Regions from separate parts of the Streptomyces sediminicola genome, predicted to be linked through region 3. Evidence: riboswitches for the same ligand, from Rfam matches in the RefSeq annotation. Region 3 holds a riboswitch; each other region holds the start of a gene.

What was found. A riboswitch is a leader RNA that binds a small molecule or an ion and turns the genes downstream of it on or off. The one in region 3 is predicted to bind cyclic di-AMP.
Region 1: another riboswitch for cyclic di-AMP. It lies ahead of VM636_RS07555 (M23 family metallopeptidase); the one in region 3 lies ahead of VM636_RS16255 (M23 family metallopeptidase).
Region 2: another riboswitch for cyclic di-AMP. It lies ahead of VM636_RS02740 (LysM peptidoglycan-binding domain-containing M23 family metallopeptidase); the one in region 3 lies ahead of VM636_RS16255 (M23 family metallopeptidase).

What each region holds. Positions count from the first base shown of each region.
Region 1 is NZ_CP144555.1:1,751,231-1,760,798, reverse strand. Features, by position in the region: gene VM636_RS07570 (DNA topoisomerase IV subunit A) at 1-2,102, opposite strand, end outside; gene VM636_RS07565 (pitrilysin family protein) at 2,388-3,749, shown strand; gene VM636_RS07560 (pitrilysin family protein) at 3,746-5,134, shown strand; cyclic di-AMP (ydaO/yuaA leader) riboswitch at 5,329-5,493, shown strand; gene VM636_RS07555 (M23 family metallopeptidase) at 5,506-6,270, shown strand; gene VM636_RS07550 (HPr family phosphocarrier protein) at 6,374-6,655, opposite strand; gene VM636_RS07545 (bifunctional GNAT family N-acetyltransferase/acetate--CoA ligase family protein) at 6,835-9,568, shown strand, end outside.
Region 2 is NZ_CP144555.1:587,146-596,713, forward strand. Features, by position in the region: gene VM636_RS02705 (DMT family transporter) at 1-171, opposite strand, end outside; gene VM636_RS02710 (glutamine amidotransferase) at 552-1,304, opposite strand; gene VM636_RS02715 (LacI family DNA-binding transcriptional regulator) at 1,450-2,460, shown strand; gene VM636_RS02720 (M20 family metallopeptidase) at 2,476-3,567, shown strand; gene VM636_RS02725 (MBL fold metallo-hydrolase) at 3,586-4,773, opposite strand; gene VM636_RS02730 (carboxymuconolactone decarboxylase family protein) at 4,974-5,552, shown strand; gene VM636_RS02735 (SGNH/GDSL hydrolase family protein) at 5,664-6,449, opposite strand; gene VM636_RS02740 (LysM peptidoglycan-binding domain-containing M23 family metallopeptidase) at 6,694-7,647, opposite strand; cyclic di-AMP (ydaO/yuaA leader) riboswitch at 7,652-7,809, opposite strand; gene VM636_RS02745 (tyrosine-protein phosphatase) at 8,362-9,159, shown strand; gene VM636_RS02750 (DUF6126 family protein) at 9,182-9,298, opposite strand; gene VM636_RS02755 (XRE family transcriptional regulator) at 9,295-9,568, opposite strand, start outside.
Region 3 is NZ_CP144555.1:3,708,239-3,717,806, reverse strand. Features, by position in the region: gene VM636_RS16270 (hypothetical protein) at 548-1,972, shown strand; gene trmB (tRNA (guanosine(46)-N7)-methyltransferase TrmB) at 2,255-3,025, shown strand; gene VM636_RS16260 (aldo/keto reductase) at 3,090-4,034, opposite strand; gene VM636_RS16255 (M23 family metallopeptidase) at 4,310-5,341, opposite strand; cyclic di-AMP (ydaO/yuaA leader) riboswitch at 5,352-5,509, opposite strand; gene VM636_RS16250 (PP2C family protein-serine/threonine phosphatase) at 5,786-6,958, opposite strand; tRNA gene VM636_RS16245 (tRNA-Met) at 7,267-7,340, opposite strand; gene VM636_RS16240 (dihydrofolate reductase family protein) at 7,415-8,545, opposite strand; tRNA gene VM636_RS16235 (tRNA-Lys) at 8,797-8,869, opposite strand; gene VM636_RS16230 (DEAD/DEAH box helicase) at 9,128-9,568, opposite strand, start outside.

The DNA of each region.
Region 1 (9,568 bases), 2.0 Mb from region 3:
ACGCCCGCCATGCCGCCCGCGGGCCGGCCCTGGGGACGGACCTGGGACGCCTGGTAGCGCAGGAGGTGGGCGTCGTCGGTGATGAAGACGAGGTCCTCCTCACCGGTGCGCAGCTCGGCCGCGCCGATGATCCGGTCGCCCTCCTTGAGGGTGATGACCTCCAACTCGTCCTTGTTCGACGGGTAGTCGGGCACCACCCGCTTGACCACGCCCTGTTCCGTGCCGAGGGCGAGTCCGTGCGAGGACTCGTCCAGCGTGGTCAGGCAGACCACGCTCTCGTCGCCCTCCAGGGACACGAACTCGGCGAGCGGTGCCCCGCCCGCCAGGTTCGGGGTGGGCATCGGCTCGGGGAGCTGCGGCAGGTCCACGACGTTGACCCGCAGCAGCCGCCCGGCGGAGGTGACCACGCCGATCTCGCCCCGGATGGTGGCGGGCACGGCGGAGGTGATCAGGTCGTGCGGGACGCGCTCGCCCCCGGAGCCCGGGGCCGCCGGGCGGGCGTCGGCGGTGCGGGCGAGCAGACCGGTGGAGGAGAGCAGCACCCGGCACGGGTCGTCGGCCACCTGGAGGGGCACGGCGGTCACCGCGACACCGGCGGACTCCTGCAGGACCGTACGCCGGTCGGTGCCGAACTTCTTGGCCACCGCGGCCAGTTCGCCCGAGACCAGCTTGCGCAGCTCCGTGTCGGAATCGAGGATGCGGGTCAGCTCCGCGATCTCCTCGGTGAGCCGCTCCTTCTCCGCCTCCAGCTCGATCCGGTCGAACTTGGTCAGCCGGCGCAGCGGCGTGTCCAGGATGTACTGGGTCTGCACGTCGCTCAGTCCGAAGCGCTCGATCAGGCGCTCCTTGGCCTGTGCCGAGTTCTCGCTGGAACGGATCAGGCGGATGACCTCGTCGATGTCGACGAGCGCGGTGAGCAGGCCCTCGACCAGGTGCAGGCGGTCGCGGCGCTTGCCGCGGCGGAACTCGCTGCGGCGCCGCACCACCGTGAAGCGGTGGTCGAGGTAGACCTCCAGCAGTTCCTTGAGGCCCAGGGTGAGCGGCTGGCCGTCCACCAGGGCCACGTTGTTGATGCCGAAGGACTCCTCCATGGCGGTCAGCTTGTAGAGCTGTTCCAGGACCGCCTCCGGCACGAAGCCGTTCTTGATCTCGATGACCAGGCGCAGGCCGTGCTCGCGGTCGGTGAGGTCCTTGACGTCGGCGATGCCCTGGAGCTTCTTGGAGCCCACCAGGTCCTTGATCTTGGCGATCACCTTCTCCGGGCCGACCGCGAAGGGCAGCTCCGTGACGACCAGGCCCTTGCGGCGGGCGGTCACCGTCTCCACCGACACCGTGGCACGGATCTTGAAGGTGCCGCGGCCGGTCTCGTAGGCGTCCCGGACGCCGGAGAGGCCGACGATCCGGCCGCCGGTGGGCAGGTCGGGGCCCGGCACGTGCTTCATCAGCGCGTCGAGGTCGGCGTGCGGGTAGCGGATCAGGTGCCGGGCGGCGGCGATGACCTCGCGCAGGTTGTGCGGCGGCATGTTGGTCGCCATGCCCACGGCGATGCCGGAGGCGCCGTTGACCAGCAGGTTGGGGAAGGCGGCCGGCAGGGCCCCCGGTTCCTGCTCCTGGCCGTCGTAGTTGGGGGCGAAGTCGACCGTGTCCTCGTCGATGGACTCGGTCATCAGACTGGTGGCCGCGGCCATCCGGCACTCGGTGTACCGCATCGCGGCCGGCGGGTCGTCGTTGCCCAGCGAACCGAAGTTGCCGTGGCCGTCCACCAGCGGCACGCGCATGGAGAAGGGCTGCGCCATGCGCACCAGCGCGTCGTAGATCGAGGCGTCGCCGTGCGGGTGGAGCTTGCCCATCACCTCGCCCACCACGCGGGCGCACTTGACGTAACCGCGCTCGGGGCGCAGGCCCATCTCGTTCATCTGGTAGACGATGCGGCGGTGCACCGGCTTGAGGCCGTCGCGGGCGTCCGGCAGGGCGCGGGAGTAGATGACCGAGTACGCGTACTCGAGGAAGGAGCCCTGCATCTCGTCGACGACGTCGATGTCGAGGATCTTCTCCTCGTACGCGTCGTCGGGCGGCGGGGTCTTCGTACTACGGCGGGCCATCGCTGCCGGCTCCTTGCTGAAGCGTGGACGGGGATCTGACGCGGACCATTGTGGACCGGGGCACCGACAGGGACAGACGGGGTGGGGTCACGGTCGGCCCGCCCGGCGCCGATCCGCAGCGTACGCCCTCGGCACCGGCGCCCTCGCCACGGTCATCTCGCTGAGGGCGTACGAGGAGCGGGAACTCCACCGGCCGCCCGCGCGCTTGCATACAGTGGCGGGAACGGCGGGAATGCCGCAGTTCCACGCGGTTCCGCACGAGATTTCGCGAGCGAAGGGACGTACATGCCCATGGGTCACACGGCCACAGCCCAGGCAGGCTCCGGGGGCCTGACAGCGACCGAGCACCGCCTGGCCAACGGCCTGCGCGTGGTGCTCTCCGAGGACCACCTGACCCCGGTCGCGGCGGTGTGCCTCTGGTACGACGTCGGTTCGCGCCACGAGGTCAAGGGGCGCACCGGTCTGGCTCACCTCTTCGAGCACCTGATGTTCCAGGGCTCGGGTCAGGTCAAGGGCAACGGGCACTTCGAACTGGTGCAGGGGGCCGGCGGCTCGCTCAACGGCACCACCAGCTTCGAGCGCACCAACTACTTCGAGACCATGCCGGCCCACGAGCTGGAGCTGGCGCTCTGGCTGGAGGCGGACCGGATGGGCTCCCTCCTCGCCGCCCTGGACGAGGAGTCGATGGAGAACCAGCGCGACGTCGTCAAGAACGAGCGCCGCCAGCGCTACGACAACGTGCCCTACGGCACCGCGTTCGAGCGGCTGACCGCCCTCTCCTACCCGGAGGGCCACCCCTACCACCACACGCCGATCGGCTCGATGGCCGACCTGGACGCGGCGACGCTGGAGGACGCGCGGGAGTTCTTCCGCACCTACTACGCGCCGAACAACGCGGTGCTCTCGGTCGTCGGCGACATCGACCCCGAGCAGACCCTCGCCTGGGTCGAGAAGTACTTCGGCTCCATCCCCTCCCACGACGGCAAGCCCGCCCCCCGGGACGGCGCGCTGCCCGACGTGATCGGCGAGGAGCTGCGCGAGGTCGTCGAGGAGGAGGTCCCGGCCCGTGCCCTGATGGCCGCCTACCGGCTGCCGCACGACGGCACGCGGGAGTGCGACGCGGCCGACCTCGCCCTCACCGTCCTGGGCGGCGGCGAGTCCTCCCGCCTCTACAACCGCCTGGTGCGCCGCGACCGCACGGCCGTCGCCGCCGGCTTCGGCCTGCTGCGGCTGGCCGGGGCGCCCTCGCTGGGCTGGCTGGACGTGAAGACGTCCGGTGACGTGGAGGTCCCGGTGATCGAGGCCGCCGTCGACGAGGAGCTGGCCCGCTTCGCCGCGGAGGGCCCCACCGCCGAGGAGATGGAGCGCGCCCAGGCCCAGTTGGAGCGCGAGTGGCTGGACCGGCTCGGCACGGTCGCCGGCCGCGCCGACGAACTGTGCCGGTACGCCGTCCTGTTCGGCGACCCGCAGCTCGCCCTCACCGCCGTCCGGCGGGTGCTCGACGTGACGGCCGAGGAGGTGCGCGAGGTCGCCGCGGCCCGGCTGCGCCCCGACAACCGCGCGGTCCTCGTCTACGAGCCCACCGCAGCCGACAGCGACGCCGCCGAGACCGGCGCCACCGACGAGAACGAGGAGGCGGCCCAGTGACCGACCTGGCCACCATGGAATTCCACCCCCGCCCGCAGTCCGGCGCCGCCCGCCCCTGGGCGTTCCCGGCCCCCGAGCGGGGCTCCCTGGGCAACGGCCTGACGGTGCTGCGCTGCCACCGCCCCGGCCAGCGGGTCGTCGCCGTGGAGGTGCTGCTCGACGCGCCGCTGGAGGCCGAGCCGGCCGGACTCGACGGCGTCGCCACCATCATGGCGCGGGCCTTCTCCGAGGGCACCGACAAGCACACCGCCGAGGAGTTCGCGGCCGAGCTGGAGCGCTGCGGCGCCACCCTCGACGCCTACGCCGACCACCCCGGCGTCCGGCTGAGCCTGGAGGTGCCGGTCTCCCGGCTCGCCAAGGCGCTCGGCCTGGTCGCCGACGCCCTGCGGGCGCCCGCCTTCGCCGACGGCGAGGTCGAGCGGCTGGTGCGCAACCGGCTCGACGAGATCCCGCACGAACTGGCCAACCCCGCGCGCCGCGCCGCCAAGGAGCTGTCCAAGGAGCTGTTCCCGGCCGGCTCGCGCATGTCCCGGCCGCGCCAGGGCACCGAGGAGACGGTCGCCGCCGTCGACTCGGCCGCCGTCCGCGCCTTCTACGAGCGCCACGTCCGCCCCGCCACCGCCACGGCCGTGGTCGTCGGCGACCTCACCGGCATCGACCCGGACGCGCTGCTCGCCGACACCCTGGGCGCCTGGACCGGCTCCACGACCGAGCCGCGTCCGGTGCCGCCGGTGACCGCCGACGACACCGGCCGGGTCGTCATCGTGGACCGTCCCGGCGCCGTCCAGACCCAGCTCCTCATCGGCCGCACCGGCGCCGACCGGCACGACCGCGTCTGGCCGGCGCAGGTGCTCGGCACGTACTGCCTCGGCGGCACCCTCACCTCCCGCTTGGACCGCGTCCTGCGCGAGGAGAAGGGCTACACCTACGGCGTCCGTGCCTTCGGCCAGGTGCTGCGCTCCGCGCCCGACGGCACCGGCGCCTCGATGCTCGCCATCAGCGGCTCCGTCGACACGCCCAACACCGGCCCCGCCCTGTCGGACCTGTGGACGGTGCTGCGCACGCTCGCCGCGGAGGGGCTGACCGACGCCGAGCGGGACGTGGCCGTGCAGAACCTGGTGGGGGTGGCGCCGCTCAAGTACGAGACGGCGGCGGCCGTCGCCGGCACCCTCGCCGACCAGGTCGAGCAGCACCTGCCCGACGACTACCAGGCCGCCCTGTACCGGCAGCTCGCCGCGACGGGCACCGTGGAGGCCACGGCGGCGGTCGTCAACGCCTTCCCGGTGGACCGCCTGGTGACCGTCCTGGTCGGCGACGCCGCCAAGATCAAGGCCCCCGTGGAGGCCCTCGGCATCGGCGAGGTGACGGTCGTCCCGGCCGAGTGAGCGGTCCCGGACGCGTGCGGCGGCCCCGGTGGCAGGACGTCACCGGGGCCGCCCCGTGTCCGAATTGAGGGGGAGGCTGCCCGTCTGCCCTGTGGCGTACGCTACAAAAACCTTGGTGCGTTTGAGGATTGACGCCGGGCCCGTTTAGCTTCGTCCGGGCTGTTCGTCAGGCAGTGCGCCGCGCCCGCGGCACCGGACAGCCATCGCCGAGTCCCCGTACGGCGCGAGCCAGGGGAGCCGGGGACCCGTGTGCAGTCCCTGGGGTGAATCGGACGCCCGCGCGCAGGCGAGGGGGTCCGTAGGAGACCTTCCTGCTCCGAACCCGTCAGCTAACCCGGTAGGCGAGAGGGAAGGAAAGGACCAGCCTCCACATGGCGTTCACGCGCGCCACCGGGAAGCATCGCCGCCCCGGCAAGATGCACCGCACCACCGCCCGCGCGGCGGGTGTCGCCGCCCTCGCCACCGGCGGAGTGGTCGGGAACCTCGCGGCCCCGGCGCTCGCCGACGAGCCGTCCCCGGAGCAGACCGGGCTCACCCCGGTCGTCACCATCGGTGACTCCGTCGCCGGGGAGATCGACGCCCAGGCCGAGTCGCAGAAGCAGGCCGCGCAGCACGCCGCCGCCCGGGAGGCCGCGCAGAAGGCCGCCCGCGAGCGGGCCGCCGAGGCCGCCGCGGAGGCCCGCGAGGCCCAGGAGCGCGCCGCCCGGGAGGCCGAGCGCGAGCGTCTGAACACCTTCGTGGCGCCGATCGCCGGCTCCTATGTCTCCACCGCCTACGGGGCCGGCAGCGCCCTGTGGTCCTCCGGCAGCCACACCGGCATCGACTTCCACGCCGCCACCGGCACCCCGGTGCGGTCGGTCGGCACCGGCACGGTCGTCGAGGCCGGCTGGGGCGGCGCGTACGGCTACCAGGTCGTGATCAAGATGCACGACGGCACGTACACCCAGTACGGGCACCTGTCGTCCATCGGCGTCTTCGCGGGCCAGGCGGTCACCCCCGGCCAGCAGATCGGCCTGGCCGGCGCCACCGGCAACGTCACCGGACCCCACCTGCACTTCGAGGTCCGTTCGGGCGCCGACTACGGCACCGACATGGACCCCGCCGCCTACCTGCGCGGCCACGGCGTCGCGATCTGACGCCGCGGACCGCGCCGGCGCCCGGCGAAGCGAGGGCCCGCCCGAGTCTCCTCGGGCGGGCCCTCGCGTGTCGTGGGGGCGGCGCGGTCCGCGGCGTCCCGGGTCAGACGGTCTCGGGAAGCTCCTCGAGACCCTCGGCGACCAGCTTGGCCAGCCGGTCCAGGGCGATGTCCGCGCCCTCGGCGTCGGAGGCGAGGACGATCTCCTCGCCCCCCTGGGCGCCCAGGCCCAGGACGGCCAGCATGGAGGCCGCGTTGACGGGGTCGCCGTCGGCCTTGGCGATCGTCACCGGGACGCCTGTGGCCGTGGCGGCTCGGACGAAGAGGGAGGCGGGGCGGGCGTGGAGGCCCTCGGCCCAGCCGACGTTGACGCGGCGCTCAGCCATGTGATGCTGCCCTTCGGAGTTCAGGGGTTGTCTAGACCAGTTTCCCATATCGTGAAGCGGCTCCGGACGGGCGTGCGGCGCCCGCCGGGGTGGCGCCCGGACCGCGGCCTCGGTCCGGTCTTCCGTCCTCCACGGCCTGCCCGGCGCCCCTGTCGTACGCGAGCCGTACGCTGGGGCCCATGCAGACCTCGCCGGACCGGCACGAGTACCCCGCCCACTGGGAGGCCGACGTGGTGCTGCGCGACGGCGGCACCGCACGCGTCCGCCCCATCACCGTTGATGACGCGGAGCGCCTGATCAGCTTCTATGAGCAGGTCTCCGACGAGTCGAAGTACTACCGCTTCTTCGCGCCGTACCCTCGCCTGTCCGCCAAGGACGTCCACCGCTTCACCCACCACGACTTCGTGGACCGGGTGGGACTCGCGGCCACGATCGGCGGCGAGTTCATCGCCACCGTACGCTACGACCGGATCGGCGCCGGCGGAACACCCGCCTCCTCCCGCCCCGCCCCCGGCGGCGGTCCCCCGCCCCCCGTCTCCGACGAGGCCGAGGTCGCCTTCCTGGTCCAGGACGCCCACCAGGGCCGCGGCGTCGCCTCCGCCCTGCTGGAACACATCGCCGCCGTCGCCCGCGAGCGCGGCATCCGCCGCTTCGCCGCCGAGGTGCTGCCCGCCAACACCAAGATGATCAAGGTGTTCACGGACGCCGGCTACACGCAGAAGCGCAGCTTCGAGGACGGCGTCGTCCACCTCGAATTCGACCTCGAACCGACCGACCGCTCCCTCGCCGTGCAGTACGCGCGCGAGCACCGCGCCGAGGCCCGCTCCGTGCAGCGCCTGCTCCAGCCCGGCTCCGTCGCCGTCGTCGGCACCGGCCGCGCCCCCGGCGGCGTCGGCCGCGGCCTCCTGGACAACCTGCGCGGGGCCGGCTTCACCGGCCGCCTGCACGCGGTGAACCACGCCTTCCCCGAGGACCTGGAGGAGCTGGACGGCGTCCCCGCCCACCGCTTCGTCCGCGAGATCGACGGCCCCGTCGACCTCGCCGTGATCACCGTGCCCGCCGCCCAGGTCCCCGAGGCCGTCGCCGACTGCGGTGAACACGGCGTCCAGGGCCTCGTCGTGATCTCCGCAGGATACGCGGAGAGCGGACCCGAGGGACGCGAGCGCCAGCGCGCCCTGGTGCGCCAGGCGCGCTCGTACGGCATGCGCGTCATCGGGCCCAACGCCTTCGGCGTGATCAACACCGCCCCCGGCATCCGGCTCAACGCCTCCCTCGCCCCCGAGATGCCCCGCGCCGGCCGCATCGGCCTGTTCGCCCAGTCCGGCGCCATCGGCATCGCCCTGCTCTCCCGCATCCAGCGGCGCGGCGGCGGGGTGACCGGCGTCACCGGCGTCTCCACCTTCGTCTCCTGCGGCAACCGGGCCGACGTCTCCGGGAACGACGTCCTCCAGTACTGGTACGACGACCCGGACACGGACGTCGCCCTGATGTACCTGGAGTCGATCCGCAATCCCCGCAAGTTCACCCGCCTCGCCCGGCGCACCGCCGCCGCCAAACCCCTGGTGGTGGTGCAGGGCGCCCGGCACGGCGGCGCCGCGCCCCAGGGCCACGCCGTGCGCGCGACCCGGCTGCCGCACGCCACCGTCTCCGCGCTGCTGCGGCAGGCCGGTGTGATCCGCGTCGACACCATCACCGAGCTGGTCGACGCCGGCCTCCTCCTCGCCCGGCAGCCGCTGCCCGCCGGCCCGCGGGTGGCGATCCTCGGGAACTCCGAGTCGCTCGGCCTGCTCACCTACGACGCCTGCCTCTCGGAGGGACTGCGCCCGCAGCCCCCGCAGGACCTGACCACGGCCGCCTCGCCGGCCGACTTCCACGCCGCGCTCTCCCGGGCCCTCGCCGACGACACCAGCGACGCCGTGGTGGTCACCGCCATCCCGACGCTGGGGGAGGGCTCGGCCGGGGACGCCGCCCTCGCCGAGGCCCTGCGGTCGGCCGCGGCCACCCTCCCCGGCAAGCCGGTCCTCGTCGTCCACGTCGAGCTGGGCGGCCTCGCCGAGGCCCTGTCCGCCGCCGCGAGCACCGCCCCGCAGGCCGCCGCCCCCGACGACTCCCGCCCCGCCCCCGCCGGGCACCCCGCCGTCCCCGCCCCCGACGGCGCCCACCTCATCCCGGCCTACCCCGCCGCCGAACGCGCCGTCCGCGCCCTCGCCGAGGCCGTCTCCTACGCCCGGTGGCGGCGCGAGGCCGCCGACCCCGGCAAGGTGCCGGAGTACGAGGACATCGACGAGAAGGGCGCCGCCGCCCTGATCGAGGGCCACCTCGCCCGCGGCCAGGGGCTCACCCTCTCCACCGACCAGACCTGCGACCTCCTCGCCCGGTACGGCGTCCACGTCCACCGCGCCCTGCCCGCCCCCGCCCCCGACGCGGCCGTCGCCGCCGCCCGCGCCCTCGGCTACCCGGTCGCCCTCAAGGCCACCGCCCCGCACCTGCGCCACCGCGCCGACCTCGGCGGCGTGCGCCTCGACCTCGCCGACGAGGAGCAACTGCGCCGGGCGTACACCGAGCTGACCGAGCTGTTCGGCCCGCCCGGGGAACTGCGGCCGGTGGTCCAGCGGATGGCCCCGCGCGGCGTGGACACCGTCGTCCGCGCCGTCATCGACCCCGCGGCCGGGGCGGTGCTCTCCTTCGGCCTCGCCGGGGCCGCCACCCAGCTCCTCGGCGACACCGCCCACCGGCTGATACCGGTCACCGATCGGGAGGCCGCCACCCTGGTCCGCGCCGTCCGCACCGCCCCGCTCCTCTTCGGCTGGCGCGGCTCCGCCCCCGTCGACACCCCCGCGCTGGAAGAGCTGCTGCTGCGCGTCTCGCGGCTGGTGGACGACCATCCGGAGGTCGTCGCGGTGACCCTGGAGC
Region 2 (9,568 bases), 3.1 Mb from region 3:
GTCGACGGTCTTGCCGAGGGCGCCGTTGACGGTCGCCTGGAGGGGGCTGAGCGTGCCGGCCAGGACGGTGGCGACGACCAGGAGGGCGGTGGTCGCGGGACGGACGGAGCGGCCGGCCGCCTGTGGCTCGGCCCGCACGGCGGGCGGGGCGGGGGGAGGAACATACGTCATCGTAGGTCCGCCATCTCTCTGTGTGTGCCGCGGTGGGTCCGCGGGGTGTGCGATCGAAGGGGCGACGCGTGCTGCGCGTCGCGGCCGGCCGCCGGGGCGGCGGTGCCCCGCGCCGTCCGGTGGGCGGTCGCGGCGGGGGTGGCTCCGCTCGGGGCGGTGCCGGGCGCCGCGGCCCGGACCGCGGACGCCGGGTGCGCGGATGCGCGGGTGTCCGGTGCGGCGACGACGCGTGGGCCGCTGCCGGGGGTGACGACGGTCCTGCCTCCCGCGGCAAGGCTACGGGCCGGGCGGGGAAACGCGTCGCCGCTCCCGGGGCCGGTGCCGCGCCGGCCGGGGCCGGCCGGCGCCCGGGGCGGGCGCCGGTGCGGCGGCCGGGTCGTCTAGGCCGCGGAACCGGCGAGCCAGGTGACGGCCTGGTGGAACAGGCGGCGGTAGCCCTTCCACTCGACGAACTCGGCGGGGGCCCAGTGCGGCGAGATGTCCGAGGCGAAGGCCAGGGTGCGGCCGGCCCCCTCCGTCCGCACGGCGAGCAGCGGGCGGGACTCGACGGTGGCGAGGACGGTGGCGTCGGGCTTGGCGGTGAGGCGCTGGTAGCCGAGGAGCGCCGGCCAGCGGGCCTCGAGCCCGGCGGTGACCTCGTGGGCCTCGCCGGTCAGTTCGCCGCTGACGCCTTCGGGGCACTCCTCGCGGTCGTCGTAGGGGAGGATGTCGACGGGCAGGACGGCCTCGACGGCGGTGCCGTGATAATCGGCCTTGGCCTGGAAGCCCTGGAAGCTGAGGTAGCCGCCGGCCATGGCGAGGCCGCCGCCCTGGCGGACCCACTCGGCCAGGAGCTTGATCCGGTTCGGGAACGGGCGGCCCTGGGCGAAGACCTGCGGGTGGAGCAGCAGGGAGTTGGCGCCGATGTCCGAGAGGACCACGACGTCGTACGCGCCGAGCTTCTCCAGGGTCTCCGGGAAGTCGGTGGCCACGGCGTGCGAGGGCAGGTGGGTGACCTCGTGGCCCTCGGCCTCCAGCGCCTCGATCAGGGGGGTCGCCCCCACTTCGAGCTGGGCGTGCGGGAAGGCGTCGTAGCCCTTGAAGTCGGTCGAGGCGTTGATCCACGACTCGCCTGCGATGAGAACGCGTGCCATGTGGGGGCTCCTAGCTGGCGCACTTTGCGCAACGTTGTGCTTGTTGTTGCGCAAACGCTAGGTTCACATTTCGCTCACGTCAACGGTTCGAGGGCGGAAATTTTCTCGTTACACTGAGGGCCGCGAGCGGGAGAGGGGAAAGCCGGTGACGTTGACGAACGTTGCGCAACGTGCGCAAGTGTCGGTCTCGACGGCCTCGCGGTATCTGCGCGGCCAGTTGAAGGTGAACCCCGAGACCGCCGCGCGGATCGACTCCGCGGTGCGCGAGCTGGCGTACGTGGTCCCGTCCGCGGTCCGGGCGGCCGGCCGCCCCACCCGGAACCCGATCATCGCGCTGGTCGTCCCCGACCTGCTCAACCCGTTCTTCGCGGAGCTGGCCGAGGCCGTCGCCGACGCGGCGGCCGCCAGCGACGTGGAACTCGTCGTCGGCGTCACGGGCCAGCAGGCCCGGCGCGAGCGGAGCCTGAGCGATCTGGTGGCCGGCTCCGACGCGATCGACGGCATGATCTACGTCGGCATCCACCGCAGCAACCCGCGGCTGATCGAGGCGATCGAGGACGGGCTGCCGGTGGTCGTCCTGGACGAGGAGATCGCGGGGACCTCCCAGGCGGACGCGATCTCGGTGGACAACTACAGCGGTGCCTACCAGGCCACGTCCTACCTCGCCCAGCTCGGCCACCGGCACATCGCGCACGTCGCCGGGCCGCCGGAGCTGTCCACCACCCGCGACCGCCACCGCGGCTACCGCGACGCCATGCACCACGCCGGGCTCGCCGTCGACGAGGACCTGGTCCTGCACGGCCCGTACACCGAGCACTTCGGCGCCAGCATCTTCCCCTACCTCACCCGGGCCGAGCGGCGGCCGACCGCGGTCTTCGCCGGTTCCGACATCGTCGCCGTCGGCATGCTCGCGGGCGCTGAGCTGCACGGCCTGCGCATCCCCGAGGACCTGTCCGTGGTCGGCTGCGACGGCATCCGCGTCGGCGAGTGGCTGCGGCCCAAGCTGACCACCGTCCAGCAGCCCGTCGCGGAACTGGCGCGCACCGCGCTGGAGGTCGTCCAGGCCCGCATCGACGCCCCCGACGCCCCGCGGGTGGAGAAGGTCCTTCCCCTGCACCTCGTCATCCGGGGCTCCGCCATACCGCCGCACGCCTGACAGGAGACGCCCCGCGTGCTCGACCCCGTAGCCCTCGCGCAGCAGCTCGTCCGCACGGACACCCGGGCCGGCGCCGAGAGACCCGCCGCCGACCTCCTCGCCCCGCTCCTGCGCGAGGCGGGTTTCACGGTCACCGTCCGGGAGGACCGGCCGGGCCGGGCCAACCTGGTCGCCCGGACGGGCACCGGCACGCCCCTCACCCTCACCGGCCACCTCGACACGGTCCCCGCGGACGCCTCCGGCTGGTCCTTCGACCCGCTCTGCGGCGACCTCCACGAGGGCCGGCTGCGCGGGCGCGGCAGCAGCGACATGAAGTCCGGCCTCGCCGCGATCGTCGCCGCCGCCACCGAGCACGCCGCCCGCCGCCCCGGCGCCGACCTGCAAGTGGTGCTCACCTTCGGCGAGGAGACCGGCTGCGAGGGCGCGGCCGGCCTCGACGACCTGGCGCCCAGCCCGGTCCTGCTGGTCGCCGAGCCCACCGCGAACCGGATCGTCCTCGGCCACAAGGGCGCCCTGTGGCTGCGCCTGACCGCCCGGGGCCGCAGCGCCCACGGCTCCCGCCCCGAGCTGGGCGTGAACGCCCTCGCCGAACTGGCCGGCGCCGCCGTGCGCCTGCACGGCCACGACGGCTGGCCGGTCAGCGACACCCACGGCGCGGCCACCGTCAACGTCGGCACCTTCCACGCCGGCGTCCAGCCCAACCTGGTCCCCGACCACGCCGAGCTGATGCTCGACGTCCGCACCGTGCCGGGCTTCGACTCCGGCCGGGCCGTGGCGGCCGTGCGGCGCCTGGCCGGACCCGGCGTCCTCGTCGAACCGGTACTGGACCTGCCGAGCGTCGCCACCGACGCCGGGGACGGCCTGGTCCGCGCGCTCGCCGAGGCACTGCGCCCCGGCGAGGGCGGGCCGGACCCCGCGTACGCGACGTACTTCACCGACGCCTCGGTGCTCAGCGGCGCGCTCGGCTCACCGGCCGTGCTGGTCTACGGCCCCGGCGACCCCGACCAGGCCCACGTCACCGACGAGACCTGCCCGGTCCCGGCCATCACCGAGGCGGCCGAGGCGCTCCTGCGCCTGCTGGCCGCCTGGGACACCCGCCGGGCCTGACGGACGTCCCGGCGCCGGTCAGTCCCCGCCGACCAGGTCCAGGCCGGGGGCGGCGGCCGGCCCCGGGGTGCGGCGGGGGACGGGCCAGTCGCGGTGGGGCAGGCGCTCCAGGCCGGTCCACCAGGGGTCGGAGGGCACCTCGCCGCCGGGCTCGAAGGGCAGGCCCGGCACCGGGAGGGCGACGCGCTGGCCGACCGCCTCCGCGGCGGCGCGCGTCCACGCGCCGGGCTCCGCCCACGGGTGCGGGGCGAGGTTGAAGGTGCCCCAGTGGATGGGGAGCAGGACGCCCGCCGGGCCCCCGCCCTGGAGGTCGAGGTGGGCGCGGACGCCCTCCTCGGGCGTCATGTGGATGTCGGGCCAGAACGGCGCGTAGGCCCCGATCTGGATCATGGTGGCGTCGAAGGGGCCGTGCGCGGCGCCGATCTCCCGGAAGCCGTCGAAGTAACCGGTGTCGCCGCTGTGGTGGACGCGGTGGTCCGGCCCGGCGACGACCCAGGAGGCCCACAGGGTGTGCTGGGTGTTGCGCAGTCCGCGTCCGCAGAAGTGGCGGGCCGGGGTCGCGGTGAGGGTGAGGTCGCCGACCCGGGCCGACTCGTGCCAGTCCAGTTCGCGCAGCCGGTCGGCCCGGACCCCCCAGTGTTCGAGGTGGGCGCCGACGCCGAGCGGCACCGCGAAGAGGGTGTCGGTGCGGGCCAGCTCCCTGATGGTGGGCAGGTCCAGGTGGTCGTAGTGGTCGTGGGAGATGACGACGACGTCGACGGGGCCGAGGGCGGCCAGCGGCAGCGGGACCGGGTGCAGCCGCCGGGGCCCGGCGAAGGGGAACGGGGAGCAGCGTTCGCCCCACACCGGGTCGAACAGCACCCGGTGTCCGTCGATCTCGGCGAGCACGCTGGAGTGCCCCATCCAGGTCAGCCGGAGTCCGCCGGCGGGCGGCCGGGCCAGGTCGGCGACGGTGGTGGCGTGCACCGGGACGGTGCCCCGGGGCGCGCGGGCGAGCCGGGACTCCCGGCCGAGGAAGACCTTCGCGACGTCCCGCGCCGATCCGGAGGGGCGGGTGCGGGCGGGGCCGCCGGGGTTCAGGAAGACGCCGTCGCGGTAATGCGGTGATCTGCGGATACGGGCCATGCGCTCACCGTCGGGGTCTGCTCCGAAGGACGCCGGCCGCAGGGCGTCGAGTCCGGAAAGCGGGGGACGGAAGCCGGCCACGGCACCTCCAGGGAAAGTAGGTCAGACTTTCATTATGGGTACGGCGAGGTGATCGTTTCGTAAGGACGGCCGGGCACGGACCCGGCCCGGCGGGAGCGGATGTCACATCCGTCCCGGTCCGTCTCGTCGTACCGGCGGGACGCCCCGGGCGGTGTCCCGGACGGCACGCGGCACGAGCGACGCACTGGAGGGTGATCCCCATGGCCCGCGTATCCCTCACCCCGCCCCGGACGCTCCTCTTCCGGGCGATGGAGTGGTACTCCCGGCGTACGTACGGAAAGGTCCTCGACCCCGGCAGGGCGCTCGCGCACAATCCCCGGGTGCTCCGGGGCGATCTGCGCTTCGAGCGGTCGGTGGCCCGCTGGAACCGGCTCGACCCCGGGCTGAAGGCGCTCGCGGAGCTGGCCGCGGCGGGCGCGATCGGCTGCTCGTGGTGCATGGACTTCGGCTACTGGCAGAGCGTCGCCCACGGTGTGGACCGCGCCCGGCTCCAGGCGGTGCCGGTGTGGCGGGAGAGCGAGCTGTACTCGCCGCTCGAACGCGATGTGCTGGAGTACGCCGAGGCGATGACGGTGACCCCGCCGGCCGTCGGCGACGACCTCGCCGCCCGGCTGCGGGACCGGCTGGGCGAGCCGGCCTTCGTCGAGCTGACGGCGATCGTCGCCGTGGAGAACCTGCGCTCCCGCCTCAACTCCGCGCTCGGGCTGACCAGCCAGGGGTTCCGCGACTCCTGCGACCTGGCGGACGCGCCGCCCACCGCCCGCACCGGCGACGCGTGAGCGGCGCGGGCGCGGGGCCGGGGCCGACGAGGACCCCGGCCCGGGGCCCGCTTGCCCGTGCGTGGGCGGGCGTCGCCCGCCGGGGCCCGCCCACGGGCAGCGGGCGAGGTCTCACGCCACCGAGGCGATCCGCGTCTTGATGGCGTCCGGCGACAGCGTCCCCTTGGCCGTGACATGGTCCCCGGAGGACTCCCCGCGCAGCCGTCGGCCGATCCACGGCACCAGGTACTCCCGTGCCCAGTGCACGTCGTCGCGCCGGACCTCCAGGGTGCCGCGCGGCGGCAGCGGCGGCCAGGGCTGGTCGGGGTCGGCCGGCACCGGCAGGCCGAGCGCCTGGCCCGCGCGGAGCGCCACCCGGGTGTGCCCCTCGGGCGAGAGGTGCAGCCGGTCGGCGTCCCAGGCCCGGCGGTCCTGGACGCCGCGCAGCGACCACAGGTCGAGCACCGGGCAGCCGTACCGGTCGGCGATGGCCCGCACGTGCCCGTTGTAGGTGGCGATCTTGCCGCGCAGGTGCTTGAGGAGGGGGACGCCGCGGGTGTCGAAGCCGGTCGCCACCAGGACGGTGCCGGCCGCCGCCGCGAGGTCGGCCACCGCCCGCTCGAAGCGTTCGGCGACCTCGTCGGGGTCGGTGCCGGGACGGATGATGTCGTTGCCGCCCGCGCAGATGGAGACCAGGTCCGGGGCGAGTTCCACGGCCCGGGGGACCTGTTCCCCGGCTATCTGGTCGAGCAGTCTGCCGCGTACGGCCAGGTTGGTGTAGGTGAAGTCGCCCTCGGGTCGGCGGTCCGCGAGCAGGACGGCGACCCGGTCCGCCCAGCCGACGAACGCCCCGTCGGGGCCGGGGTCGCCGACGCCCTCGGTGAAGCTGTCCCCCACCGCCACGTACGACCCGATCACTGCTCTGCTGTCACTCTTCGAATCGTCTGCCACACCGGCCCATGATTCACGGTGGATTGTGACCTACGCGACCGTAGGAAGGGGTTGACGGCCGGTGAGAAAGACCACGCCGCGCGAACCGGCCGGCCGGAATAGGCGACCGGGTGTCACGCGGTGGCGCGGCGCCCGCTGTCCGGCGCGGGAACGCCCGGAGGCCGGGCCCCGGGGTGCGGGGTCCGGCCTCCGGCGGTGCGGCGCGCGAGGGTCAGAGGGAGACGCCGTGCGAGCGCAGGTAGGCGATCGGGTCGATGTCCGAGCCGTAGTCCGGGGTGGTGCGGATCTCGAAGTGCAGGTGCGGGCCGGTCACGTTGCCGGTGGCACCGGACAGGCCGACCTGCTGGCCGGCGGTGACGCTCTGGCCGGCGGAGACGGAGAGCGCGGACAGGTGGGCGTACTGGGCGTAGTGGCCGTCGGCGAGCTTGATGACGACCTGGTTGCCGTACGCGCCGCCCCAGCCGGCGGAGACCACGGTGCCGGAGCCGACGGCCTTCAGCGAGGTGCCGGTGGGCACGACGAAGTCGGTGCCGGTGTGGTAGCCGCTGGACCACATGCTGCCGCTCTGGTGGTACGGGGTGCCGACCGTGCCGCCGGGCACGGGCGAGACGTAGCCGCCGGTGGTGCCGGTGGACTGGGCCGTGGTCGAGGTGGTGGTCGTCGACGGGGCGGCCGGCTTCGGCGCGGCGGGCTTGGCGGCCGGCTTCGGCGCGGCCGGCTTCGCGGCGGGCTTCGGCGCGGCCGGCTTCGCGGCGGCGGACCCCTCGGAGGAGGAGGCCGGCGACTGCGTGGCCGCGGGCTTGCCGGTGAGCGTGAGCTTCAGGCCGGGGTGGATCAGCGACGGGTCGGAGCCGACGGCCTCGCGGTTGTCGGCGTAGAGCTTCTTCCAGCCGCCGCTGACGTGCTGCTCGACGGCGATCTTCGAGAGGTGGTCGCCCCGCTTCACCGTGTAGGTGCGGGAGGCGGAGTCCTTCTCGCCGGCCGGCTTGGCGGCGGCCGGCACGGAGCGCACGGACTGCTCCGCGACGGAGTGCGCGGGGGCGGCGTGGGCGCCGGCGGCACCCATCAGCGGCAGCGCGAGCGCGGCGCCGCCGGTGCCGGCGAAGGCGAGGGTGCGGGTGAGGCGCTGGGCCTTGGTACGACGGTGCTTACCCTTGGCGGGCATGACGAATTCCTCTCCGGCGCCTGCGAGGTGAGCTGTCGGGTGCGGGCTGGAGATGCCCGGCCGCGCCGTGGCGCGACTTGACCCCTAGCCGTTCCGGGAACCGGAACAGGCGGTGATACCTGTGGGTCCCCCGCTCCTGCCGGGTACGGGTGGTGGGTGTGTGCGGACTCCGGTCGGCGGCAGGATTAGGCGTCCGTCCGGATCGGTGGTGAACGTAAGGGACGGGGACGCGGGGGAACAAGCGAGCGGTTCCCCGAACGGGCGTTTCGGATGATCCAATACGGGTAGCAGCGGTCACCCTGCGTGGGAACCGGAAGGAGAGGACCCCTCAAACCCCGGCCGGCACAGGCGGATTACGTGAACATGCTGGGCAACGCACCGTCACGGATATGAGCCTGCTCACGCGGCCCCGCTCCGGCGCCTTTTACTCCAGGGCGAGTAGGGAGCAAGGCGCCAATCAGGACAATCCACCCAACTCACCTACAGGTCGGGCGAACTCTCCGCGTCACCCGGTACCTCCCGAGCGGCCGCGGGCTCCCCCGGCGCATCCGGGACGGGAGGCGCGCGCCGGGCGCGGCGCCGGGACCGCCGGGGCACGCGCGGCATGCTCTTCGTGCCCTGTGGACAACTCGCCCTCGCGGTCGGGGCATGTCGTATCGTCGACTCGTGCCCGCCGTCGAGCAGCGCCGGCGGGCGGGAGTGGGAGGAGCCCTCGTGACGCAGCAGGTGCCGTCGACCGAACCCGAGCTGGCAGGCGTGCGCAACTTCCGTGACGTGGGCGGACTGCCGACGGTGGACGGACGGCGGGTGCGTCACGGCGTGCTGTTCCGCAGCGGACACCTCGCGCACGCGACCGACGAGGACACCGCCTTCCTCGCCTCGCTGGGCCTGCACACGGTCTTCGACTTCCGCAACGCGGCCGACCAGCGGCTGGAGGGCCCGGACGTCGCGCTGCCGGGCGTGCGCAACGTGAACCTGCCGCTGAGCGACCCGGCCGACGGCGCCGAGTTCTGGACGATGGTGCGCGACGGGAACCTGGACCAGCTCCGCTCCGTCCTCGACGACGGCAAGGCGGCCGGCCGGATGGTCGCCTCCTACCGGTCGATGGTCCGGGAGCGGACGGCGGAGCACTCCCGGGTGCTGCACGCGCTCGCGGAGGACAGCGTGCCCGCGCTGATGCACTGCGCGGCGGGCAAGGACCGGGCGGGCCTGTCCGTGGCGGTCACGCTGCTGGCCGTCGGCGTCGAGCGCGAGGCGGTCCTCGACGACTACCTGAAGTCCAACGCCACCCACCGCCGTTACAAGGTGCACCGCAACGGCGACTCCGCCTCGGCCTACTCCGCCGAGGTGATGGAACTGCTCAGCCCGCTCTTCGACGCCCGCGCCGAGTACCTGTCGGCGGCGTTCGAGACCGTCGAGGAGACCTGGGGCGACGTCGACACGTACCTGGAGAAGGGACTGCGGCTCGCACCGCGGACCCGGGAGCGGCTGCGGGAGCGGATGCTGGAGTGAGCCACCCGCCCCGCGCGGACGGCTACTTGCCGCCCACCTCGAACAGCAGGTAGAGGAACCCGCCGAAGACGTGCCCGACGGCGATGTAGATGACGAGCCGGACCCACAGGGCGCGCGGGAACCTCTCCTGCATGCTCATGACGTCTCTCCCATGGTGTGGTGTGTCAGCGTGGTGGCGGGCCCCAGGCACAGCGCGGCCGTCGGGCTCTGCAAGAGGGTGTGGACGAAGAGGATGTCCACCCCGTCGCCGTCCTCGGCCGCGATCCGGTGCGGGGTCAGCGAGTCGAAGTGCGCGCTGTCGCCCGGCCCCAGCCGGTGCACGGCCTCCCCCAGCCGCAGCCGCAGCCGTCCGCGCAGGACGTAGAGCCACTCCTCACCGGGGTGCACCCGGACGATGTCGCCCTGAGTG
Region 3 (9,568 bases):
CAGGTCACGGCGACGCGGTCGAGGCGGTGCGAGGACGACGCGAATGCGCCCCCATAATGCGCCCCTTGGCTACCCAAAGCGCCCTCAACTTCCGTGGTGGGAACGCCACGAGCCCGAAAATCATAGGATCGATTTTCGGCCAATTACCTGATGTTCTCCCGGCGTTGACCACGCTCCGTGCAGGTTCTGCGCAGTGCCCCGCGGGGCGCGGTCCGGGAGGCGGGACGCGCCCCCCGGACCGGTCCGCCGCCCGCGGGGATGTAGACGGCGGTGTCCCCCAGCCCACTGTCCTGGACAGCGGGCCGACCCACGCACCGCCATGGAACCGCTCCCGGCGCCGGCCGCAGAAGAGCGCACGGACGGGCGCACGGCCACACACCGGGAGCACACGGCCACAGTCCGTACAGACGCCGCACTTCCGTACGGACCACAATCCCGCCATCCGGAAGAATGCCCCTTAACGCTTGGGATGCGGCGAACTACGCTGGGTTTACGAATGCCGCGGGGTTATGCCAGCGCGGCAGCCGTCTGTGTCGAGGGGTGGCGCATGTCCAGGGAGCAACGCGGGCCGAACGAAAAGCTCGGCGCCGTTCTCGCCCTCGCGGGAATCAGCAACGCGGGTCTCGCCCGCCGCGTCAACGACCTCGGCGCCCAGCGCGGGTTGACGCTTCGCTACGACAAGACGTCGGTGGCGCGCTGGGTGTCGAAGGGCATGGTGCCGCAGGGCGCCGCCCCGCACCTCATCGCCGCCGCCATCGGCCAGAAGCTCGGGCGACCCGTGCCGTTGCACGAGATCGGCCTCGCGGACGCGGACCCGGCCCCCGAGGTCGGCCTCGCCTTCCCGAGGGACGTGGCGCAGGCGGTGCGGTCGGCGACCGAGCTGTACCGCCTCGACCTCGCCGGACGCCGGGCCGGCGCGGGCGGCATCTGGCAGTCCCTGGCGGGCTCGTTCGCGGTGAGCGCGTACGCGACCCCCGCCTCGCGCTGGCTGATAACCCCGGCCGACAGTTCGGTGGCGCGCGACGTGGGCCCGGCCGAGGGCTCCGGCGCACCCCTGAAGGTCGGCCACAGCGATGTGCGCAAACTCCGGGAGGCCGCCGAGGACGCCCGCCGCTGGGACTCCAAGTACGGCGGCGGCGACTGGCGTTCCTCGATGGTGCCCGAGTGCTTACGGGTCGAGGCGGCGCCGCTGCTGCTCGGCGCCTACTCCGACGAGGTCGGCCGCGCGCTGTTCGGCGCCTCGGCCGAACTGACCCGCCTGGCCGGCTGGATGGCCTTCGACACCGGCCAGCAGGAGGCCGCCCAGCGGTACTACATCCAGGCGCTGCGGCTGGCCCGCGCGGCGGCCGACGTGCCCCTCGGCGGGTACGTGCTCGCCTCCATGTCGCTCCAGGCGACCTACCGGGGCTTCGGGGACGAGGGCGTGGACCTCGCGCAGGCCGCGCTCGAACGCAACCGCGGTCTGGCCACCGCCCGCACCATGAGCTTCTTCCGCCTGGTCGAGGCGCGGGCCCACGCCCGCGCCGGGGACGCCGCAGCGGCCGGGACGGCGCTGAAGGCGGCGGAGAGCTGGCTGGAGAGGTCCCGCCCCGGCGACAGCGACCCCAGTTGGCTCGGCTTCTACTCCTACGACCGCTTCGCCGCCGACGCCGCCGAGTGCTACCGGGACCTGAAGGCACCCGGCCAGGTCCGCCGCTTCACCGAGCAGGCGCTGTCGAGGCCGACCGAGGAGTTCGTCCGCTCGCACGGGCTCAGACTCGTCGTCTCGGCCGTCGCCGAACTGGAGTCGGGGAACCTGGACGCCGCCTGCGAACAGGGCGTACGAGCGGTCGAGGTGGCCGGGCGCATCTCGTCCGCCCGCACCACCGAGTACGTCAAGGACCTGCTGCACCGGCTGGAGCCCTACGGCGACGAACCGCGCGTGGCCGAACTCCGCGAGCGGGCCCGCCCGCTCCTGGTGACCCCGGCCTGACCCCGCGCCGCCCCTCGGCCGGCCCCTGACCGGGTCGGCCCGCGCCACGGGCCGGTCCGGCCCGGTCCGGTGGGCCGCCGCCCGCACGAGGCGGCCCACCGTGCCCCGCTCCGCCCCGGCCAGGGGCGTGTGGTCCGCCCGCCCCCTTCCCGAGGCCCCACACCGGCGCTCGCTCCGGCGCTCGCCCGTCCCACGTAAAATCGACTCACTGTGTCTGATTCCCACCGCACCCCCGCCCACCGTCCGGCCTCCGCGGCCCCCGCCGCGCCCGCCGGCGGCTCCCTGCGCCACACCCGGGCCAAGGGGGAGCCACGGTTCCCGGACGGTCCGAAGGCCGACCCCGCCGGCTCCCACTTCGAGCGGCGCATCCGGAGCTTCCAGCCCCGCCGGAGCCGGGTCACCGCCGGGCAGGCGGACGCCCTCCAGCGGCTCTGGGCGACCTGGGGCCTGGACGTCGACGGGCAGCGGGTCCTCGACCTGCCCGCCCTGTTCGGCAACGACCACCCCGTCGTCCTGGAGATCGGCTTCGGCATGGGCGAGGCCACCGCGCGGATGGCGGCCGCCGACCCGGGGGTCGACATCCTCGCGGTGGACGTGCACACCCCCGGCCAGGGCAACCTGCTCGCCCTCGCCGAACGCGACGGGCTGACCAACGTCCGGGTCGCCAACGGCGACGCGATCATCCTCCTGCGCGAGATGCTCGCCCCGGACTCCCTCGCCGGACTGCGCGTCTACTTCCCCGACCCCTGGCCGAAGAAGCGGCACCACAAGCGGCGCCTGATCCAGCCGGAGTTCCTGACGCTGGCCGCCTCCCGCATGGCCCCCGGCGCCGAACTGCACTGCGCCACCGACTGGGAACCGTACGCGGAGCACATGCTGGAGGTGCTCACCGCGCACCCGGACTTCGAGAACACCCGGGCCGACGGCGGCTTCGCCCCCCGCCCCGCGCACCGGCCGCTGACCCGCTTCGAGGGGCAGGGCCTGGAGAAGGGGCACGTCGTCAACGACCTGGTCTTCCGCCGCGTCCCCCACGCCCGGCCCGAGACGGGCTGACCGCCGACGCGGACCGGCGGCCCGGCGCGGTCGAGGCGCCCCGGGCCGCGTACCGGCGCCGCGCTCAGGCGGAGGCGTCCGTCAGCTTGGTGATCTCCTCCGGCGTGAGGCTCAGTTCCGCCACGCCGAGCAGCGCCGGAAGCTGCTCCACGGTCCGCGCGGAGGCGATCGGCGCGGCGACGGTCGGCTGGGCCGCGAGCCAGGCGAGGGCCACCGTGGCGAGGGGCGCGTCGTGCGCCCCGGCGACCTCGTCGAGCGCCGCGAGGACCCGACGGCCGCGCTCGCTCTCCAGGTGGGCGCCGGCCCGCCCGGCCCGCGGGCTGTCGACCTCCACGCCCGGCCGGTACTTGCCGGTGAGGAAGCCGGCCGCGAGGGCGAAGTAGGGGACGGCGCCGAGTCCGGACCGCTCGGCGAGGTCGCGCAGCGGGCCCTCGTAGGTGTCGCGCGAGACCAGGTTGTAGTGGGGCTGGAGGGCGACGTAGCGGGCGAGTCCCTCGCGCTCGGAGAACTCCAGGGACCTCGCGAGCCGCTCCGGCGAGATGTTGGAGGCGGCGATGTACCGGACCTTGCCGGCCGTCACCAGTTCGTCGAGGGCGCCGATGATCTCCTCGACCGGTACCTCGGGCTGGTCGAAGTGGGTGTAGTAGAGGTCGATGTGGTCGGTGCCCAGGCGGCGCAGCGAGGCGTCGGCGGCGGCCTTGATGGTGCCGGCGGACAGGCCCCGGTACTCCGGGTGCTGGCTGACCTTGGTGGCGATCACGATGTCGTCGCGGTTGCCGCGCGCGGCGAGCCACTCGCCGATGACGGTCTCGGACTCGCCGCCGGAGTTGCCCTCCACCCAGGCGGAGTAGGAGTCGGCGCTGTCGAGGAAGTTGCCGCCGGCAGCCGCGTAGGCGTCGAGGACGGCGAAGGAGCGGTCGCGGTCGGCGGTCCACCCGAAGACGTTGCCGCCGAGGGCGAGCGGGAAGACCTGGAGACCGGAGGAGCCGAGAGGGCGCGGATACGTCATGTCGTACGTCAACGCCCGCGCCGGACGCGGTCATTCCGTGGGTGGGCCGTTCGGCGGGGCGGCCCGCGCGCCGGAAGCCGGCAGCCCTGGCGTCGGGGGGTTGGCCGCCAGGACCGCCGGGGTCCTCCAGGGGGTCGCCGCGGTCACCGCGCGGGGCGGGGCCACGGGGGTCTCGCGTCGAGGTGGGCGGGGCCCGCCACCGGGCCGGCGCGGGGTGCCGCGCCGGCTGCCCGGCCCGGGGTGCCGGATGCCGGGCGCTCGGGGCGCCGGATGCCTCAGATGCCGAGGCCCTTGCCCCGCAGCCACGCCGTCGGGTCGACACCGCTGTCGGCGCCACCGGGGTGGACCTCGAAGTGCAGGTGGGGGCCGGTCACGTTGCCGGTGGCACCCACGCGGCCGATGACGTCACCGGTGTTGACCTGCTGGCCCACGCTGACGTTGATCGACGACTGGTGCGCGTACCACAGCTCGGTGCCGTCCTCCAGGGTGAGGATCGTGCGGTAGCCGTAGGAGCCCGCCCAGCCGGCCTCGGTGATCGTGCCGGTGTGCACGGCCTTGATCAGGGTGCCGGTGGGGGCGGCGAAGTCGAGCCCGGTGTGGTAGCCGGAGGACCACATGGAGCCGGACTGCCCGAAGGTCGAGGTGATCGTGTAGGCGGAGGTCGGCAGCGCGTACTGCCGGGCCAGCTCGGCCAGGCGCTCGGCCTCGGCCTTCCTGCGGGCCTCCTCCTCCGCCTTCTCCTTGGCGGCGGCGGCCTTGGCCCTGGCCTCCTTCTCCGCCTTGGCGGCGGCCTCGACGGCCTGCTTCTCCGCGGCGGCGGCGGCCTCGGCGGCGGCCTTGCTCGCCACCTGGTCCTGCTGCTGCTCGGCCTGGGCCATGATCCGGGCCCGCAGCGCCTCACCGGCGTCGCCGGCGCCCTCGTCGGTGTCGCCGGTGGAGGCGCCGATACCGCTGAGCGGGGTGCTGGAGCCCTCGGGCTCCGGCTCGGGGGTGGAGATCAGCGAGCCGACCGAGGGGAGGTCGGGCAAGGAGATCGAGACGGGCGACTTGCCGGGGGCGGCGGTGGCCATGCCGCCCGCGCCGACGGCCGCGATGACGCCGACGCCGAGGACCGTGGAGCTGCGGGCGAGCCCGCCGCGCTGCTTGGCGACGCGGTGCCTGCCCCGGACGGGCCGGACGGTGTCGGCGGTGGGGTTCCACTCCTCGAAGGGGCCGTCGTCGGGGTGGGGACCGCCGTAGACGAAGGTGTCGCCGTCGTACCCGCCGGGTACGGACGGAGCCTCGGGGGCGGGCCGGTTGGACGCCACGTGGGCGCGCTCCTTTCCTTCCTTCCGCCTACCGGGTTAGCTGACGGGTTCGGAGCAGGAAGGTCTCCTACGCGCGTATACCGGCCGCGTCTCCACGGCGGCACACACACGATTCACCCCAATGTGGTGGTTCCCCGGTTCCCTCGCGGGATTCGGCGCGTGCGCGCGGAGCCGCCTTCTGTGACGGCTGGGACGACCGCGCTGCGTTATCGAACGTTAATAGACACCGGGCAGGGAATCCAAGCCGTTCCTCTTGATCATTAACGGTCCCGGCACGGACTTAGGCCCCACGACCGGTGAAAACCGGGCGAGTTGACCCGCCTCTGGTGGAGCGCCTCACACCACGATTTTCTGATGGTGTGTCAGTTGTTATGCGCAGGGCGGTCGTCCGGTCACGGATCGTGACGGCGGGTCCCGGACGCGGGGCTCACGGGGTGCGGCGGATCAGGGGCGGCGGAGGGCGAGCAGCGCCATGTCGTCGGCCATACCGTCCCCGGAGTAGCGGCGTACGTCCTCGGCGAGGGTGTCCAGCAACTCCGCCGGATGCCGGAAGGAACGGCCGGCGAGGTAGGCGTACGGGTCGTAGAACTCCCCCCGTTCGTCGCGGGCCTCGGTCAGTCCGTCGGTGTAGAGGAGGAGGGTGGCGCCGCCGGGGAAGCAGGACTCCTCGGCGCGGTCGGGCCAGACGCCGAGGTCGCCCATGCCGAGCGGCAGGGCCGGTTCGCGCACGGGCACCTGGCCGAGGGTGCCGTCGGCGTACAGCAACAGGGGCGGCGGATGGCCCCGGTTGACGATGCGGACGGTGCCGTCGCCGTGCGGGAGTTCGGCGAGGACGGCAGTGGTGAACCCCTCGAAGGCGTCCAGCCCCTCGCGCCGGGTGCCCTCGCGGGCGAGCGCCCGTTCCAGCCGCTGCGCGACCGCCTCCAGCGTGGCCTCCTGCTCGGCGGCCTCGCGGAAGGCGCCGATCACGACGGCGACGGCCGCGACCGCGCCCATGCCCTTGCCACGGACGTCCCCGACGATGACCCGGACGCCCCGGGCGCTGTCCTGCACGGCGTAGAGGTCGCCGCCTATGAAGGCGTCGGCCTGGGCGGCCTCGTAACGGGCGGCGATCTCGAAGCCGCCGATGCGTTCGGCGGGGGCGGGCAGCACCGCGCGCTGGGCGGCCTCGGCGATCTCGCGGGCGGAGGCAAGGCGTTCGTCGGTGCGGCGGACGAAGGCGTTGAAGAGGATGGCGAGCGCGGCGACGGTGGCGATGGTGGCCAGTTCGGTCAGGGAGTCGACGTAGTAGAGGACACCCTTGCCGCTCTGGAGCGCGAGGACGGAGACGACCGAGGCGGCGCTGGTGAGCACGGTGCCGCGCCGCGAGTAGACCGGCGCGGCGACCAGCGGGGCGGCCGTGTAGAGCGGCCCCGCGGTGAAGGAGCGGGGGGTGAACAGGTCGTAGAGGACGGCGACGACGAGGATCAGGACGGGGAGCACGCGGACGAGGGTGCGGCGCCCGCCGCGCCCGGGCGGGCGCACGGGGGACCGGGTCGCGTCGCCGAGGCCCGGGTCGGGCACGGGGTCGCCGGGGAGCCTGCCGCCGGCCCTGGCGAACGCTCCCTCGTCGTCCACGTCACCTGGCCGCACCACTCGTCTCCCGCCACCCCGCTGCCGTGCCGCTTGCCGTCCCGACGTCCAGGTTCGCGGGAGCGGGGAGGGGCGGCGAGCGGTACGGGGCCGATCGGATGACGGAACGGGGGGCGCCGCGAGCAGGGCGGCGACGGGGCGGGCACGGCGGCGGGGCGGGCGCGACGGCGACGGCCGAGCAGCGCCGGAGGCCGGTGAGCACGCGCGGCAGGGGACGTCGACGATCACGCCGGACGTCACCGACAACACACCGGAGGCCGGAATCCTCAAGGATTCCGGCCTCCGGCCTTCAGTAGCGGGGACAGGATTTGAACCTGCGACCTCTGGGTTATGAGCCCAGCGAGCTACCGAGCTGCTCCACCCCGCGTCGTTGTGTCTCCAGTGTACGTCATCCCGGGGGCCCGGCGCACATCTGTTTCCCCAGGCGCCCCGGCGGGCGTCTCAGCCGGTCAGGTGGCGGTTCGGCGCGGTGGCCCGTTCCTCGTACTCGGGCAGGACGACGACGGTGGCGCCCTTGGCGGCGAGCACCCCGCTGCCGTCCGCGTCCGCCACGAAGGTGTCCGGCTCGCGCCAGGCGGTGACCACCCGGCGCACCCCGGCGTCGAGGATCAGCCGGGCGCAGGGCGCGGGCCGGGAGGCGCGGCGGGCGCACGGCTCCAGGCTGCTGTAGACGGTGGCGGTGGCGAGCCGGGGGTCGGCGGGGTCGGTCTTGGCGAGGGCGGCCTCCTCGGCGTGGGCGACCGGGTCGTCGCCCTCCCGGGAGTGGCCCCGGGCGAGTTCGGTGCCGTCCTCGGCGACGACGACCGCGCCCACGCTGAACGCGGTCCGCGAGGGCGGGCACAGCTCGGCCAGTTCGCAGGCGAGCGCCAGCCAGTGCCGGTCGGCGGCGGTGACGGCGGGGCCGGTGCCGGGGGCGGTGGGCAGGTAGCGGGTGAGGACGACGTCCTCGATGCGCCGCGTCTCCACCAGCCGCAGCCGCCCGGCCTGGTAGGCGCCGGGCCCGAACATGCGGGGCGCCCGCGGGTCCCCCACGAGCAACGGGGCGAGGACGAGCTGGAGTTCGTCGGCCAGTGCCTGTTGCAGCAACTGGGTGTGGACGGTGCCGCCGCCCTCCACCATGAGCCGTTCGACGCCGAGCGCGTCATGCAGGTGCTCCAGCGCGGCCCGCCAGTCGATCCGGTCGCCGAGCGGCACGATGTCGGCGGCGATGCCGAGCGCGCGGGCCCGCCGGGCGCCCTCGTCGGTGGTCAGCAGGGCCTTGGCTCCGCCGGTGTGCCAGAAGGGCGCCGCCGGGTCCAGTTCCCCGGACCCGCTCACCGTGACCTTCAGCGGGTACTCCGGCCGCCCCGAGGCGACCCGCGCGGCCCGCCGCGCGGCCGCGTGGACGAGCAGCCGCGGATTGTCGGCCCGGATCGTCCCGGCCCCGATCAACACCGCGTCCACGGACGCCCGTACCTCGTCGACCCGGTCGAAATCCGCCGGCCCCGACAGCAGCAGCCGCTCGGGCCCGGTGTCGTCGAGATACCCGTCGAGGGAGACGGCGGCGGAGAGCAGGACGTAGGGAAGAGGCATCGGCACTCCGGCTGGACGGACGAACAGGCTGACCACGGTGACGGCACGGAAACACACCGCCCCACGAGGACCGCGCCGCCTCCCCCTCCACCACCCGCCGCGGACGGCGCCGAGTGCCCGTGCTCAGAACGACTGGTGACACACGTCAAGGGCCGGTACGGGGAACGCCTCTCACGGAAGCGCCCTGACCAGTCGGGCCGGCCGGGGCGCTTCGCGGGCAGGTCGGAGTCCATGCGCTCCGCCTGCGGCCGTAGGCCCTGTGGGACTCGAACCCACAACCAATGGATTAAAAGTCCACTGCTCTGCCAATTGAGCTAAGGGCCCAGGGGTGGTGCGTGGTGTTGCCTCATTGAGCATAGCTGGACGAGGCCGTGTCTCCGATCGGGTATCCGGGCGGTCGGCGCGTCCGGGACGTCGGCGTTCGTGCTGTTCGGGGCCGTTCCTGGTGGGGGGTGCGGAGGGGGTTCACGGCGTTGACGCCGGGGAGACGCGGGCGAAAAAAGTGACGGGCGTCACAGGCTGGGAATGCGGAAGGGCCCGCACGAGGGGATCGTGCGGGCCCTTGCCGGTGCTCAGGTGCCGTCAGCCGCTGCGCTTCCAGCGCGGCTTGTCGTCGCGGCGGCCGAAGGAGGAGCCGCGGTGGTCGTCCCGGCGGCCGTACGGGCGGTCGTGGCCGCCGCTGCGGAAGCCGGGGCGGTCGCCCTGGCGGTCGCGGTTGAACGGACGGTCGCTGCCACGGTGGCCGCCCCGGTCGTCCCGGCGGAAACCGCCGCGGTCGTCGCGCCGGTCGTCCCGACGCTCGAAGGAACGCCCACCCCGGTCGCCCCGGTCACCCCGGTCGCCCCGGTCGTCACGGCGGAAACCGCCACGGTCCCGGTCCCGGTCGCGGTTGAAGCCACCCCGGTCGTCACGACGCTCGTACGAACGACCGCCCCGGTCACCCCGGTCACTCCGGTCGTCACGGCGGAAACCGCCGCGGTCGTCGCGCCGGTCGTCCCGACGCTCGAAGGAACGCCCACCCCG